2 regions of the Streptomyces sp. NEAU-W12 genome follow, and region 2 is predicted to be linked to the other one. Evidence: riboswitches for the same ligand, from Rfam matches in the RefSeq annotation. Region 2 holds a riboswitch; the other holds the start of a gene.
The links. Region 2 has a riboswitch for thiamine pyrophosphate ahead of thiC (phosphomethylpyrimidine synthase ThiC). Riboswitches for the same ligand answer to the same signal wherever they lie in the genome.
Positions count from the first base shown of each region.

Region 1: another riboswitch for thiamine pyrophosphate. It lies ahead of ORI94_RS10005 (thiamine ABC transporter substrate-binding protein); the one in region 2 lies ahead of thiC (phosphomethylpyrimidine synthase ThiC).

Region 1 is NZ_JAPJDM010000006.1:217,886-225,129, reverse strand. It holds gene ORI94_RS10010 (ABC transporter permease) at 1-912, opposite strand, end outside; gene ORI94_RS10005 (thiamine ABC transporter substrate-binding protein) at 888-1,991, opposite strand; TPP riboswitch at 2,073-2,178, opposite strand; gene rlmN (23S rRNA (adenine(2503)-C(2))-methyltransferase RlmN) at 2,227-3,333, opposite strand; gene ORI94_RS09995 (phosphatidate cytidylyltransferase) at 3,491-4,624, opposite strand; gene frr (ribosome recycling factor) at 4,624-5,181, opposite strand; gene pyrH (UMP kinase) at 5,363-6,118, opposite strand; gene tsf (translation elongation factor Ts) at 6,309-7,154, opposite strand.
Region 2 is NZ_JAPJDM010000001.1:277,533-284,776, reverse strand. It holds gene ORI94_RS01250 (VWA domain-containing protein) at 122-1,624, opposite strand; gene thiC (phosphomethylpyrimidine synthase ThiC) at 1,723-3,552, opposite strand; TPP riboswitch at 3,545-3,735, opposite strand; gene ORI94_RS01240 (YibE/F family protein) at 3,808-5,544, shown strand; gene ORI94_RS01235 (SsgA family sporulation/cell division regulator) at 5,681-6,115, opposite strand; gene ORI94_RS01230 (IclR family transcriptional regulator domain-containing protein) at 6,214-6,951, opposite strand; gene ORI94_RS01225 (DUF5326 family protein) at 7,242-7,244, opposite strand, start outside.

The sequences.
Region 1 (7,244 bases), on a different contig from region 2:
CCACTGCCCTGCGCCGCGCGGCCGGCGCGCGGTGTGGGAGGCGTCCACCAGTCGCAGCGCGGTCTCCCGCCGTCGTACGGTCCAGGCGTGCAGGGCGAGGACCGCGCCCACCGCGACGAACTGGATCATCGTCAGGACGGCGGCGGTGGACAGGTCGAAGATCTCCGACGTCTGCCGGTAGATCTCCACTTCGAGGGTGGCGAAGGTGGGTCCGCCGAGGATCTGCACCACGCCGAAGGAGGTGAAGGTGAACAGGAAGACCATCAGCGCGGCGGCGGCCACGGCGGGGGCCAGCGCGGGCAGCGTGACGGTCCGCCAGGCCGTGAGCCGGGAGGCGCCGAGCATCCGCGCGGCCTCCTCCTGCCGCGGGTCGAGCTGGCCCCACAGTCCGCCGACGGTCCGTACGACGACGGCGTAGTTGAAGAAGACGTGCGCGAGCAGGATCGCCCACACGGTGGTGTCCAGCCGCAGACCCCACAGTTCGTCGAGAAGCCCGCCGCGCCCCACGAGCGCCATGAACGCCGTACCGACGACGACCGTCGGCAGCACGAACGGGACGGTGACCACGGCCCGCAGGAGCTGCTTGCCGGGGAAGTCGAAGCGGGCGAAGACGTACGCGCCGGGCAGGGCGACCAGGAGGGTGAGGGCGGTGGAGACCAGTGCCTGCCAGGTGGTGAACCACAGCACCTGCCGGACGTCGGACTGCGCCAGCACCTCCCCGATCCGCCCGGGCTGCCAGACCCCGTCGGCCTTCAGCCCGCGCGCGACGATCGCGGCGACGGGATGGGCGAAGAAGACGGCGAAGAACGCGACGGGCACGGCCATCAGGCCGAGCCGCGCCGCGGCCCCGCGCCACCTCGCCGCGGCCCGGCCCGCCTCGGCCCGTCTCACTTCAGTACGAGCGAGGTCCACGACTTGATCCACTGGTCGCGGTGGTCGGCGATCCTCGCCGGGTCCATGGTCTCGGGGTTCTCGGCCTGCGGTCCGAACTCCGCGAACTCCTCGGGCACCTGGGCGGTTTCCCGCACCGGGTAGACGAACATGTTGAGCGGCATGTCCTCCTGGAACCTCTTGCCGACCAGGAAGTCGAGCAGCGCCTTGCCGCCCTCGGGGTTGCGCGCGTTGCTCAGCAGCCCCGCGTACTCGACCTGGCGGAAGCAGGTGCCGTCGGCGACACCGGTCGGCGCGTTCTTCGGCTTCGGGTCGGCGTAGATCACCTCGGCGGGGGGCGAGGAGGCGTAGGACACCACCAGCGGCCGGTCGCCCCCGGCCTGCTTGCCGCCGGCCGAGCCGGAGAACTCCTCGTTGTAGGCCTGCTCCCAGCCGTCGACCACCTTGACGCCGTTGGCCTTGAGCTTCTTCCAGTAGCCCTGCCAGTTCTCGTCGCCGTACTCGGCGACGGTGCCGAGGACGAAGCCGAGTCCGGGCGAGGAGGTGGAGGCGTTCGACGTGACGAGCAGGTCCTTGTACTCGGGCTCGGCCAGGTCGTCGAAGGTCCGCGGCGGGGCCAGGTCGCGCTCCTCGAACCACGCCTTGTCGTAGTTGACGCAGACGTCACCGGTGTCGACGGGCGTGACCCGGTGCTTGTCCTCGTCGACCCGGTACTCGGGAAGGACGGCGTCGGATTCCCTCGCCTCGTACGGCTGGAACAGCCCGTTGTCGAGGGCGCGGGACAGCAGGGTGTTGTCGACGCCGAAGAAGACGTCTCCCTGGGGGTTGTCCTTGGTCAGGATCGCCTTGTTGACGGCCTGTCCGGCGTCGCCGTCCTCCAGGACCCTCAGCCGGTAGCCGGTCTCCTTCTCGAAGGCGGCGACGACGTCCTTGGACGCGGCCCACGAGTCGTGGCTGACGAGCGTGACGGTCTTCGAACCGCCGCCGCTCCGGCCGTCGCCGCCGGATCCGTCCGACCCGTCGGACGAAGAAGCGCAGGCGGACAGCGTGACCAGACCGAGCCCGACGGCCAGGCTCGTGACCTTCTTGGTGATGTTCACCGGTATTTCCTCCTGGGGTGACCAGGAAGAGACGCGGCCCTGCCCGGGGCCCCCGCAGGTGCCCCGGGCAGGGCGCAACAGCTCGAGTGATGACCGATCTCCCTACCCAGAATGACCTGGGCGAGGTTCGGAGGGTCTGCGGCCGGTGCCGCACTCTCAGCGCTGTGGCGCTCCCCTGTCGGAATATGAACGTGTGATGGCCCGGTATGAAGTTGTTGTTCCTGCGCCGGTCAGGTTACCGCTCGCTCGCGGCGAGCTGACCGCAGGCCCCGTCGATCTCCTGTCCACGGGTGTCCCGGATCGTCACCGGCACACCGTGCGAGGCGATCGCGTCCACGAACGCCTTCTCGTCCTCGGGCCGCGAGGCGGTCCACTTGGAGCCGGGCGTCGGGTTGAGCGGGATGAGGTTGACGTGCACGGGCCTGCCCTTCAGCAGCCGCCCGAGCCGGTCACCGCGCCACGCCTGGTCGTTGATGTCCCGGATCAGCGCGTACTCGATGGACAGCCGCCGCCCGGACCTGGCCGCGTACTCGAACCCGGAGTCGAGCACCTCACGCACGTTCCACCGCGTGTTCACGGGGACGAGGGTGTCGCGCAGTTCGTCGTCGGGGGCGTGCAGGGAGATGGCGAGGCGGCACTTGAAGCCCTCGTCGGAGAACCGGTTGATCGCCGGCACGAGTCCGACCGTCGACACGGTGATCCCGCGCTGGGACAGGCCGAGACCGTCCGGCTCGGGGTCGGTCAGACGGCGGATGGCTCCGACGACCCGGTTGTAGTTGGCGAGCGGCTCGCCCATCCCCATGAAGACGATGTTGCTCAGCCGCGCCGGCCCACCGGGGACCTCCCCGTCCCGCAGCGACCGCATCCCGTCCACGATCTGGTGCACGATCTCCGCGGTGGACAGGTTCCGGTCGAGACCGGCCTGCCCGGTCGCGCAGAACGGGCAGTTCATGCCGCAGCCCGCCTGCGAGCTGATGCACATCGTCACCCTGTCCGGGTAGCGCATGAGCACCGACTCGACCAGGGTCCCGTCGAAGAGCTTCCACAGCGTCTTGCGGGTGGTGCCCTGGTCGGTGGACAGATGCCGGACCACCGACATCAGCTCCGGAAGCAGCGCCTCCTGCAGCTTGGCCCGGGCTCCGGCGGGAATGTCGGTCCACTGCTCCGGATCGTGCGCGTACCGCGCGAAGTAGTGCTGCGAGAGCTGCTTCGCCCGGAACGGCTTCTCACCGGCCGCTGCGACCGCCTCCTTGCGCTCGGCGGGCGTGAGGTCGGCAAGGTGCCGCGGCGGCTTCTTGGATCCGCGCGGCGCGACAAAGGTCAGTTCTCCGGGCTTAGGCATGGCTGTACCAGTGTCGCAGATCCATCGGGGTGACCGCGCGGACCGGCCGCAGGCCTCCGGGGCCGCCCGGAACGGCCCCCGGAGACCTCTCCGGGACGGCGCGAGCCCCCGCGTCCGGCGGGACGCGGGGGCTCGAAGAGGTGCCGGGCCGGTCGGGTCAGCTCCCGACGAACACCACCAGCAGCAACCACACCACCGGCGCCGTCGGCAGCAGCGAGTCCAGCCGGTCCATGATGCCGCCGTGCCCCGGGAGCAGTGTGCCCATGTCCTTGATGCCGAGGTCCCGCTTGATCATGGACTCGCCCAGGTCGCCGAGGGTGGCGCTGACCGAGACCGCGAGGCCGAGCAGCAGCCCCTGCCACCAGGTGCCCTCGTCGATCAGGAACTGCATGCACAGCGCGCCCGCCGCCATGGCGAACCCGACCGCGCCCAGCAGGCCCTCGCGGGTCTTTCCGGGGCTGATGCGCGGGGCGAGCTTGTGCGTGCCGAAACGCCAGCCGACGGCGTACGCACCGGTGTCGGCGACGACCGTGATCACTATGAACGTCAGCACCCGCCAGGGCCCGTCGTCCGCAGCCAGCATCATCGACACGAAGGTCGCCAGGAACGGCACGTAGAACGCGGCGAAGACCCCCGCCGTGACATCCCTGAGGTAGTTCTCGGGCGGCTGGGCCATCCGCCCGACCAGCACCGCCAGCGCGGTGAGCGCCACGGCGATCCAGGCGCCGTCGCTGCCCCAGACGTACCCGGAGACGATCATGGCCGCCCCGCCGACCGCGAGCGGCACGAACGGTGCCCTGATGCCCTTGCGCTCCTCGAGCCGCTTCGTCAGCTCCCGCAGGCCCACCACTATGGCGACGGCGACAACGCCGACGAAGACGGCCTTCACGATGAACAGCGAGACCACGACCAGCGCACAGAGGCCGACGCCGACGCCTATCGCGGCACCCAGATCACGCCCCGCGGTCTTCTTCTGCGGTGGGGGCACCGGCTGCGGGGCGTCGGACATGGACTCCGGATTCTGCGGATGGTGCGGCATCTCCCCGGGGTGGGGGCGCGCCCGCGTCGTCTCGTCTCGGACCAGGGGGCCGCTCAGCCGAGCGATCCCCTGGTCCACGTCCTGGCCACCGCCGTGTTCGGGTGCGGCGGGCACGAGGGGCATGGGGCGAGTCTGCTGCGCGTAGTGCGCATCGTACGGGGGACCCACCGGGCCGGCTCCCTGGGCGGGCCCCCGGTCGGGCGACCCCCAGTACCCGGCCTGCGGCGGCGCCTCCCAGGAAGAGTCGTTCATCAGACCTCGAGCAGTTCCGCTTCCTTGTGCTTCAGGAGCTCGTCCACCTGGGCGACATACTTCGCGGTGGTGTCGTCGAGCTCCTTCTCCGCACGGCGTCCCTCGTCCTCGCCGACCTCGCCGTCCTTGACCATCTTGTCGATGGCGTCCTTGGCCTTGCGGCGCACGGAACGGATGGAGACCTTGGCGTCCTCGGCCTTGGCCTTGGCCACCTTGATGTAGTCGCGGCGGCGCTCCTCGGTCAGCTCGGGGAACACCACGCGGATGATGTTGCCGTCGTTGCTCGGGTTGACTCCCAGGTCGGAGTCGCGGATGGCCTGCTCGATGTTGCGCAGCGCGCTCTTGTCGAACGGCGTCACCACGGCCATGCGCGGCTCGGGCACGGAGAACGAGGCCAGCTGGTTGATCGGCGTCGGCGCACCGTAGTAGTCGGCCACGATCTTGTTGAACATCGCCGGGTGCGCACGGCCGGTGCGGATCGCGGCGAAGTCCTCCTTGGCGACCACGACGGCCTTCTCCATCTTCTCCTCGGCCTCGAGGAGGGTCTCTTCGATCACCACTTGCTCCTGCGTGTCTTGAGTAGGCCCGGCCGCGGTTCCCTGTCGGGGCAACGACCGGCTGCGTCGCGTCTTGTTCCTGCACGGTTCCCGACCGGTGGGACATTGTCCATCCCCCGGGCCGGTCCGCCCCGTCCGTCCCCCGGGGGTGTCGCCCCTCGGACGGGTGCTTGTGGTCCGGTCACTTCCGGTCCATCGGGTCACCCACCAACGTGCCGATCTTCTCACCCTTGACGGCGCGCGCGATATTGCCCTCCGCCAGCAGTTCGAAGACGACGATGGGGAGCTTGTTGTCGCGGCACAGGGTGACGGCCGTGGCGTCGGCGACCTTCAGATCACGCGTGATGACCTCGCCGTACCCGAGGTGGTCGAACTTCACCGCGTCGGGGTTGGTCTTCGGGTCGGAGTCGTAGACCCCGTCCACACCGTTCTTGCCCATCAGCAGTGCCTCGGCGTCGATCTCGAGGGCGCGCTGGGCGGCGGTGGTGTCGGTGGAGAAGTACGGCATGCCCATGCCGGCGCCGAAGATGACCACGCGGCCCTTCTCCAGGTGCCGTACGGCCCGCAGCGGGATGTAGGGCTCGGCGACCTGGCCCATGGTGATGGCGGTCTGGACCCTGCAGTCCACGCCCACCTTCTCCAGGAAGTCCTGGAGCGCGAGGCAGTTCATCACGGTGCCGAGCATGCCCATGTAGTCCGAGCGGGCCCGGTCCATGCCGCGCTGCTGGAGTTCCGCGCCACGGAAGAAGTTGCCGCCGCCGATGACGATGGCGATCTGTGCGCCGTCACGGACGACCGCTGCGATCTCGCGTGCGATGGCGTGCACCACGTCGGGATCGACGCCCAGGCCTCCGCCACCGGAGAAGGCCTCTCCGGACAGCTTCAGCAGAAACCGTCCGTGCACGGTGCCGTCGTCGCTCTTCTCAGCCTTGGTCATCGCGGATCCCGCCTCTTTCACCTGTTGCACATACGAAGGAGGCCACTGCCGGCGGGGTGTACGACGCATCCCATGCCGCAATGGCCTCCTCGTCAGATCTGCTGTCGTCCGGCACGCGCGCGTGCGTGACGGCGTGTCCGAACGACTGCTGACGACCCTATAGGGGTCGCGCGCCCGTCGCGGTACGGACTCAGATGCCGACCTTGATGCGCGTGAAGCGCTTCAGGGTGACACCGGCCTCGTCGAGGACCTTCTGGACGGACTTCTTGTTGTCCAGCGCGTAGGGCTGGCCCAGCAGCGTGGTCTCCTTGAAGAAGCCGTTGAGGCGACCCTCGACGATCTTCGGCAGGGCGGCCTCGGGCTTGCCCTCCGCGCGGGTGGTCTCCTCGGCGACACGGCGCTCGGTCTCGACGACCTCGGCCGGCACGTCCTCCTTGGAGAGGTACTTCGGCGCGAAGGCGGCGATGTGCTGGGCGACGCCCTTGGCGACCGCAGCGGCCTCGTCGGTCTGCTTGTCGAACTCGACGAGAACACCGATCTGCGGGGGCAGGTCGGGCATCGTGCGGTGCATGTACGCCGTCACGTAGCCGTCGGTGAACTGGGCGAAGCGGTCCAGGACGATCTTCTCGCCCAGGTTGGCGTTGGCCTCGTCGACGTACGCCTGGACGGTCTTGCCGGCCTCGATCTCGGAGGCGAGGAGCGCCTCGATGTCGGCCGGGGAGGTCCTGGTGACGTGCTCGGCGATGGCGGTGGCCACGGCCTGGAACTTCTCGCCCTTGGCGACGAAGTCCGTCTCGCACTTCAGCTCGACGAGGACGCCGGAGGAGTTGTCGTCGGCGATGATCGAGACGACGGCGCCGTTCTCGGCGGAGCGGCCCTCGCGCTTGGCGACGCCCTTCTGGCCCTTGATACGGAGCGCCTCGACGGCCTTCTCGACGCTGCCCTCGGCCTCGTCCAGCGCCTTCTTGCAGTCCATCATGCCGGCGCCGGTGAGCTCCCGGAGCTTCTTGACGTCGGCGGCGGTGTAGTTCGCCATGAGTCTGTGAGTCTTCCTCGAAGTCTGGAGAATCGGGGATCTGCGGGGTCTTCGGTCCTCAGTGAGCTGGAGGGCCGTGACGCGTCGCGC
Region 2 (7,244 bases):
CGGCCCGGCCGTCGGCTTGCGCTCTCACCGGCGGAGCCCGTTCCCGAGGTTCCGCGCCGAAGGACGTGAGCCGGGTGCCCAGCGCACCGCCCTGCGCCCTTACCGGCCTGGGCCGTGGCTGTCAGGAACGGAGAATGCCCGCCCGGCCAGCTGCGGTGATCCACCGAGGGAACTCGGACAGCAGGCGGTCGTACAACTCCGGGTCCGGCACGGTGCCGATGTCGTCGACGGCAAAGAACCCGACGTTGTCGACAAGGCGTCCGGGCAGCGTGTCGAACCGCTCCAGCACGCCGTAGTTCGCCCGGCCGAGGCCCACGAACTGCCAGAAGATCGGTTCCTCCACCGCTTCGCGGAGTTCCCGCTCGATCTCCGCGTTCCGGTAGACACCGCCGTCGGAGAAGAACAGCACGAGCGTCGGGGCCGCCGCGGGGCTGTGCCTGACGAAGGAGCGGACCTCGGCGATGACCTTCTGCTCCTCGTTCTGGATGCCGACCTCTCGCATGTCGACCTGGCTCGGGTCCAGCCCTTTCTTCCGCCCGCGCCGGAAGAGACTCATCTCTCCCACCCGTACGTGCAGCCGGAGCCATTCGGGCAGCTCGCCCAGGAGCAGGTCCGGCAGCCGCGCCGGGTTCGATGCGAACGTCCAGGCCTGCATCTCACCGTCGTCGTCCAGTTGCGCGGCGACCGCGGCCATACGTTCGACGACGTCCGCCACCACTCCCTTGGAGTACAGGAAGGACATGGAACCGGAGGCGTCCAGTACGAGGACGACGCGCGCGGTGACTCCGGCGGCCCCGTGCTTACGCAGACTGACTGCCACCTGTTCCTTGCGCAGTGACAGCCGCTTGCGCATGTCCACCGGCAACCGCTCCTCACCCTTGGTGAGGAGCGGAGCGGCCGAAGGAACGGCCGACGGCACGGAGGGCGGGGCAGAGGGCCCCGGGGCGGAGGCGGTGGGCGCGACCGGGGGCCGGGGTGGGAGCGGGGTGGTGGGTGCCGCAGACGGCACCGCGGGCGCGGCAGAGGGTGTCGTAGCGCCGGGTACCGTGGTGGAGCCGTCAGCGGTCGTGGAGGCCGCTGACGCCGGGGAAGCGTCGTCCACGGTGATACCGAAGTCGGTGGCCAGCCCGGCGAGCCCCGAGGCGTACCCCTGCCCCACCGCGCGGAACTTCCACTTTCCCTGGCGCCGGTACAGCTCGCCCCCGATGAACGCGGTCTCCGTCGCGGCCGCCATGTCGAACCGGGCGATCTCGGCCCCCGCACCGGCGTCGAGCAGCCTGAGTACCAGTCCCGGCACCTGGCCGAACGTCCCGCCGTCGGACGACGCGCACAGCACGACCCGATCGACGGCCGGTTCCAGCAGGCTCAGGTCCACCTCGATCGTGTCGGTCGCGGCGCCGGCGGCATTCCGCTTCCCCAGGTGCGTCACGGCGTCGGAGGTGTGCTGCGGCTGGTTGTAGAAGACGAAGTCGCCGTCGTCCCGCACCCGCCCGGCCTCCGTGAGCAGCAGAGCCGACGCGTCGATGTCGGGCACACCGGCCCCGGCCGTCCAAGCGATCTCGACGTGCACCGCCCGGGCGTCGACGGAGAGGTTGGACCCTTTGCTCATTGATCTCGCTGTCATGGCATCCAGTCTGCCGACCCGTCCTTCCGGGAAGAGAGGGGCGGGCCCGAACGGCCCGCCCCCTCGTTCTTCCGGTCCGTTTGTCCGTTCAGTACGTCTCAGTCCGTCAACGGCAGATACACGCGGTTTCCTGCCTCTGCGAACTCCTTCGACTTCCGCAGCATCCCCTCGGCGATCTCCTCGGCCGACGCGCCCTCGGCCGACGCACCCTCCGCCGAGATCCCTCCGAACCGCTCCGTGATGCTCCGGCTGATCTTCATGGAGCAGAACTTCGGCCCGCACATCGAGCAGAAGTGCGCCGTCTTCGCGGGCTCCGCCGGAAGGGTCTCGTCGTGGAACTCGCGTGCCGTGTCCGGGTCGAGAGCCAGGTTGAACTGGTCCTCCCACCGGAACTCGAAGCGCGCGTCGGACAGGGCGTCGTCCCACTCCTGGGCCCCTGGATGCCCCTTGGCCAGGTCGGCGGCATGGGCGGCGATCTTGTAGGTGATGACACCCGTCTTGACGTCGTCGCGGTTGGGCAGGCCCAGGTGCTCCTTGGGCGTGACGTAGCAGAGCATCGCCGTACCCCACCATGCGATCATCGCCGCACCGATACCGGAGGTGATGTGGTCGTACGCGGGCGCGATGTCCGTGGTCAGCGGGCCGAGCGTATAGAACGGGGCTTCATCGCAGATCTCCTGCTGAAGTTCGATGTTCTCCTTGATCTTGTGCATCGGGACATGCCCCGGGCCCTCGATCATGGTCTGCACGTTCAAACGCCTGGCGACCCGGTTGAGTTCCCCGAGGGTGCGCAACTCCGCGAACTGGGCCTCGTCGTTGGCGTCGGCGATCGAGCCCGGCCGGAGACCGTCACCGAGCGAGTAGGTGACGTCGTACGCCGCGAGGATCTCGCAGAGTTCCTCGAAGTTCTCGTACAGGAAAGACTCCTTGTGGTGCGCCAGGCACCATGCCGCCATGATCGAGCCGCCGCGCGAGACGATGCCCGTCTTGCGGTGGGCGGTGAGCGGGACATACGCCAGCCGTACGCCCGCGTGGACCGTCATGTAGTCCACGCCCTGTTCAGCCTGTTCGACGACCGTGTCCTTGTAGATCTCCCAGGTCAGTTCCTCGGCCCTGCCGTCGACCTTCTCCAGCGCCTGGTAAAGCGGCACTGTGCCGATGGGGACGGGGGAGTTGCGCAGCACCCACTCCCGGGTGGTGTGGATGTTGCGGCCGGTGGACAGGTCCATGACCGTGTCGGCACCCCATCGGGTCGCCCAGGTCATCTTCTCCACCTCTTCCTCGATGGAGGAGGTCACCGCGGAGTTGCCGATGTTGGCGTTGACCTTCACCAGGAACCGCTTGCCGATGATCATCGGCTCGATCTCCGGGTGGTTGACATTGGCGGGCAGCACCGCACGGCCTGCCGCGATCTCCTCCCGCACGACCTCCGGCGACACGTTTTCCCGGATGGCCACGTACTCCATCTCGGGCGTGACCTCGCCGCGGCGTGCGTACGCCAACTGTGTGACCGGCCCGCCCGGCCGACCCCGGCGTGGCTGACGGGGCCGACCGGGGAACACCGCGTCGAGATTGCGCAGCCCACCGCGCGGCGAGGTGTGCTTGATCCCGTCGTCCTCGGGGCGGACCGGACGCCCCGCGTACTCCTCGGTGTCGCCACGCCCAATGATCCAGTTCTCCCGCAGCGGGGCCAGCCCTCTGCGCACATCGGTGTCGACCAGGGGGTCGGTGTACGGGCCCGATGTGTCGTACAGCGTGACCGACTGCCCGTTGGTGAGGTGCACCTGACGGACCGGCACCCGCAGATCGGGGCGTGTGCCCTCGATGTACGCCTTGTGCCAGCCGATGGACTTCCCTGCCTCCTCCTGAACCGACGCTTCCGTCGGGTCCTGGGCGGAGACAGGCGTGCGTGCGTCCTTGTTGGTCATGAGACCTACTCCCTACGCCGGCATTACCCGGTAACAGGTTCAGCGGTCGACGCAGCGGCTTCCGTCCGTCGGCGTTCCGTGTGAAACATCACTCGGACAACGGTGATGTTTCATGTGAAACGTCCCTGGAACGAAGGTCAGCGTCCTCTCAGCCCGGTGCTCCGAGCTCCCGCGCGTACAAAAGGTGGCTCCACGCTAGCGGGAATTCTGGCGCGGTGAACAGAGGGCCCTCGTTGTTCTTGCGATGATCGGGCGGTGACCTCGACGCAACCTCCCCCGTACCCGCCGCCCGAACCACCCCGCGGCTCCGGCGCCCGAATCGGCGGCGACCGCGGCAGAGAGCCCGCCTCCGACCACGGCCTGAACCATGGGGACGGTCAGAAAGACGGCCCCGGCTCCGGAGACTGGTTCGGGCATGGACACGGTTCCGGCGAGGCACCGGTGGCGCAGAACCGCCTGCCCGGCGAGGACCCGGGCCATGGGCCGGGGCAAGGGCAAGGAGGGCAAGGGCAGGGTCGTGCCCGTGGCCAGGATCACGGTCCTGGCCACGGGCACAGCCCGGACCCCGGTGGTGGGGGCCGCGGGCATGGCTCGAACTCCGGGGGCGGCCCCCGCCCGGGCGGCGGGTACAGCGGTCCACCTCCGGGCGACGGCGGACGCCAGCACAGTCCGGGCTCCGATGGCGGGCACGGCCATGGGCACAGTCACAGCCACGGACCGGCTGCCCCTGTTTCGAAGCACCTGCGCAAGGTCATCGCGGCAGTCCTCATCCCGTTCGGCGCTGCGGTGCTGATCGGTCTCGCGGTGCTGTGGCCGGGCGGCGCACCCGGCCACGAACGCACCGGCGTCGGCTTCGACCGGCAGACGCAGCAGGCCACGGTCACCGAGGTGGACGAGGTGAGCTGTTCGTCCGTCAACGCGTCCGGAGGCGTCCCGACCGGCGACACCTCGACGGCCGAGGGGTCCTCCGCACAGCAGCAGGCGGACGGCACGTGCAAGAAGGCGACGATCCGGGTCGACACCGGCGACGATGCAGGCCGCACCTTCACCGAGATCGTGCAGCCGGACCAGTCACGGCAGCTGAGCGAGGGGCAGGAGGTCGTGGTCGCCTACGAACCCTCCGCGCCCGAGGACCTCCAGTACTCGGTCGCCGACGTGAACCGGCGCGTGCCGCTGGCCCTGCTCGCCGGCATCTTCGCGGTCGCCGTAGTGGTCGTCGGACGGCTGCGCGGTGTGATGGCGCTGATCGCACTGGCGGTCAGCTTCCTGGTGCTGAACTTCTTCATCCTGCCCGCGATCCTGCAGGGATCGAACCCCCTGGTCGTGGCGGTGGTGGGGGCGAGCGCCATCATGCTGCAAGCCCTGTACCTCTGCCACGGACTGTCGGCACGCACCTCCGTGGCAGTGCTCGGAACGCTGATCTCGTTGCTGCTGATCGGCGTTCTGGGCTCGGTCTTCATCAGCTGGGCAGCGCTGACCGGCGACACCGACGACAACACCGGGCTGATCCACGGTCTCTACCCCGACATCGACATGAGCGGTCTACTGCTGGCCGGCGTCATCATCGGATCGCTCGGTGTGCTGGACGACGTGACGGTCACACAGACGTCGGCCGTCTGGGAACTGCACGAGGCCAACCCGTCGATGGGCCGGCGCGGGCTGTACCGCGCGGGCATCCGTATCGGCCGCGACCACATCGCGTCCGTCGTCAACACCCTGGTCCTCGCCTACGCGGGCGCCGCGCTGCCCTTGCTGCTGCTGTTCTCCATCGCACAGAGCAGTGTGGGGACCGTCGCCAACAGCGAGCTGGTGGCGGAGGAGATCGTGCGTACGCTGATCGGATCGATCGGTCTGGTCGCCTCGGTGCCGGTCACCACGGCGCTGGCCGCCCTGGTGGTCTCGGCCGATCGTCCGACGGCACAGGCGGCCGAAGAGGGCGTCCGGGCGGCTCCGGCACGCGGCGGGGGGCGGGGCAGGCGCCGCAAGCGCTGATCCGCTGCGCCGGATCACGCCGTCCGCTCGTGGCCGCCCCCGGTCCTTCCCTCGGCGACCCGCCTTCCGACAGTCGGCCACCGGTCACCCGCTACGGGCCGGCCAGTCCGCAGCGGGTGACCGGTGGCAGAACGCTTCACCCGGCGCTCTGCTCCGCCAGAATGCGGTCCAGCGCGTCGTCGAGATGGGCGTCGAAGTCGGCGAGCGCCCCCTCCTGGCCCAGCGGCACCAACTTGTCGGTGCGGTCGAGGAAGGCCACGAGCGGCGCCGTCGACGAGCGGAACAGTGCGTGGTCGCCGCCGACCTGAAGCCGGATCAGCACCTCGCCCAGGGCGTCGGGATCGACCGGCGATACGCGTACGTCGCCCTCGCCACATGGTCTGCCCACGCCGTCGATCAGCAGTTCCCGGCCGAACGCCCAGGTCACCGGCGCATCACCGGGAAGATGGAAGGTCAGCCGTACGGCGTAGGGATCACAGGTGTCGTAGCGGAGTTCCACCGGGATACGGAAGGACAGCTCCTCCGACACGAGAAAACTCATCATGACCTCTGCCTGCACGGACTCGCGCATCGCCTACCCCGTCATTCGCTACGGACCGGCCGGGAATGGACTCCTGACACTAGGTGAATCTTGCTCAACGTACACGGCGAATCACAAGGAGTGAGTTTTCAGATACTGATAGAGAGTGCCAATGGCCCCAGCAGACGGCCCACTTCCGTCTGCAACTGCTGGGCGGCAGGGTGCAGCCGGTGAACCTGGTGCGCCGGCAGAGAGACGGCGACCGTCGCGGCCGTGGCACCGGCTGTGATGGGGACGGCCGCGCACACCGTGCCCAGCGCGTACTCCTGACGCGCGAACACCGGCTCCATACGACGCGTCCGCTCCAGGCGTCGGAGCAGGCTGTGCCCGTCGCGCACGGTGTACGGCGTGACGGGCTGCACGGGGTAGCGGTCGAGGTGGTCCCGGCGGGCTGCCACGTCGAGCTGGGAGAGCAGGCACTGTCCGATGGCGTGCGCGTGGCCGGTCGCCCGGAAGTCGGCCCCTTCCTGGACCGCGGGATGCCCCGGGGTGTCGGAGACGCACACCAAATCGATCTCACCCTCGCGGTACACCGCGTAATACACGGGAGCCCCGATTGCGTCACGCCAGCGCGCGAGCGCGTCGACAACCGTGCGGCGACGTTTCTGCGGGGCTCCGGTGCTGGTCAGTCGCTCGGCCGCGTCGCCGAGGAAGAACAGCCCCTTGTCACGGCGCAGATGGCCCTCATGCACCAGGGTGCGCAGCAGGTGGTAGGCCGTGGGAAGCGCCAGTCCCGTCTCACGGGCCAGCTGTTTGGCCGGGGCCCCGTACTCGTGTCCCGCCACGGACTCCAGCAGACGCATCGCGCGCTGCACCGAACCGATCAGGGTCGCGGCGGGCGCCGGCTCGGACGCCGCCCGCGCGCGGGGCTGGCAGGGAACGGCGGACAGGTGTGCGGGGACGGTGGCAGCCGTGGCCAAGGGTCACTCCCGAAGCGAGGGGGCAGCCCGTGCGGGGGAACACGGGTGGGGGTGTACGCCGCTCGCGGGGACCGCCCCCGCATGGCTTTCCGGACTCTAACCGTCTGTCACCGCAGACAGACGCTCCGTCCGGGAAACTTCCCCCGCCCGAGGGAACCGGCGTCGGCTGTTACCGCTTCACCGGCTCCCCGTGCAGCTCA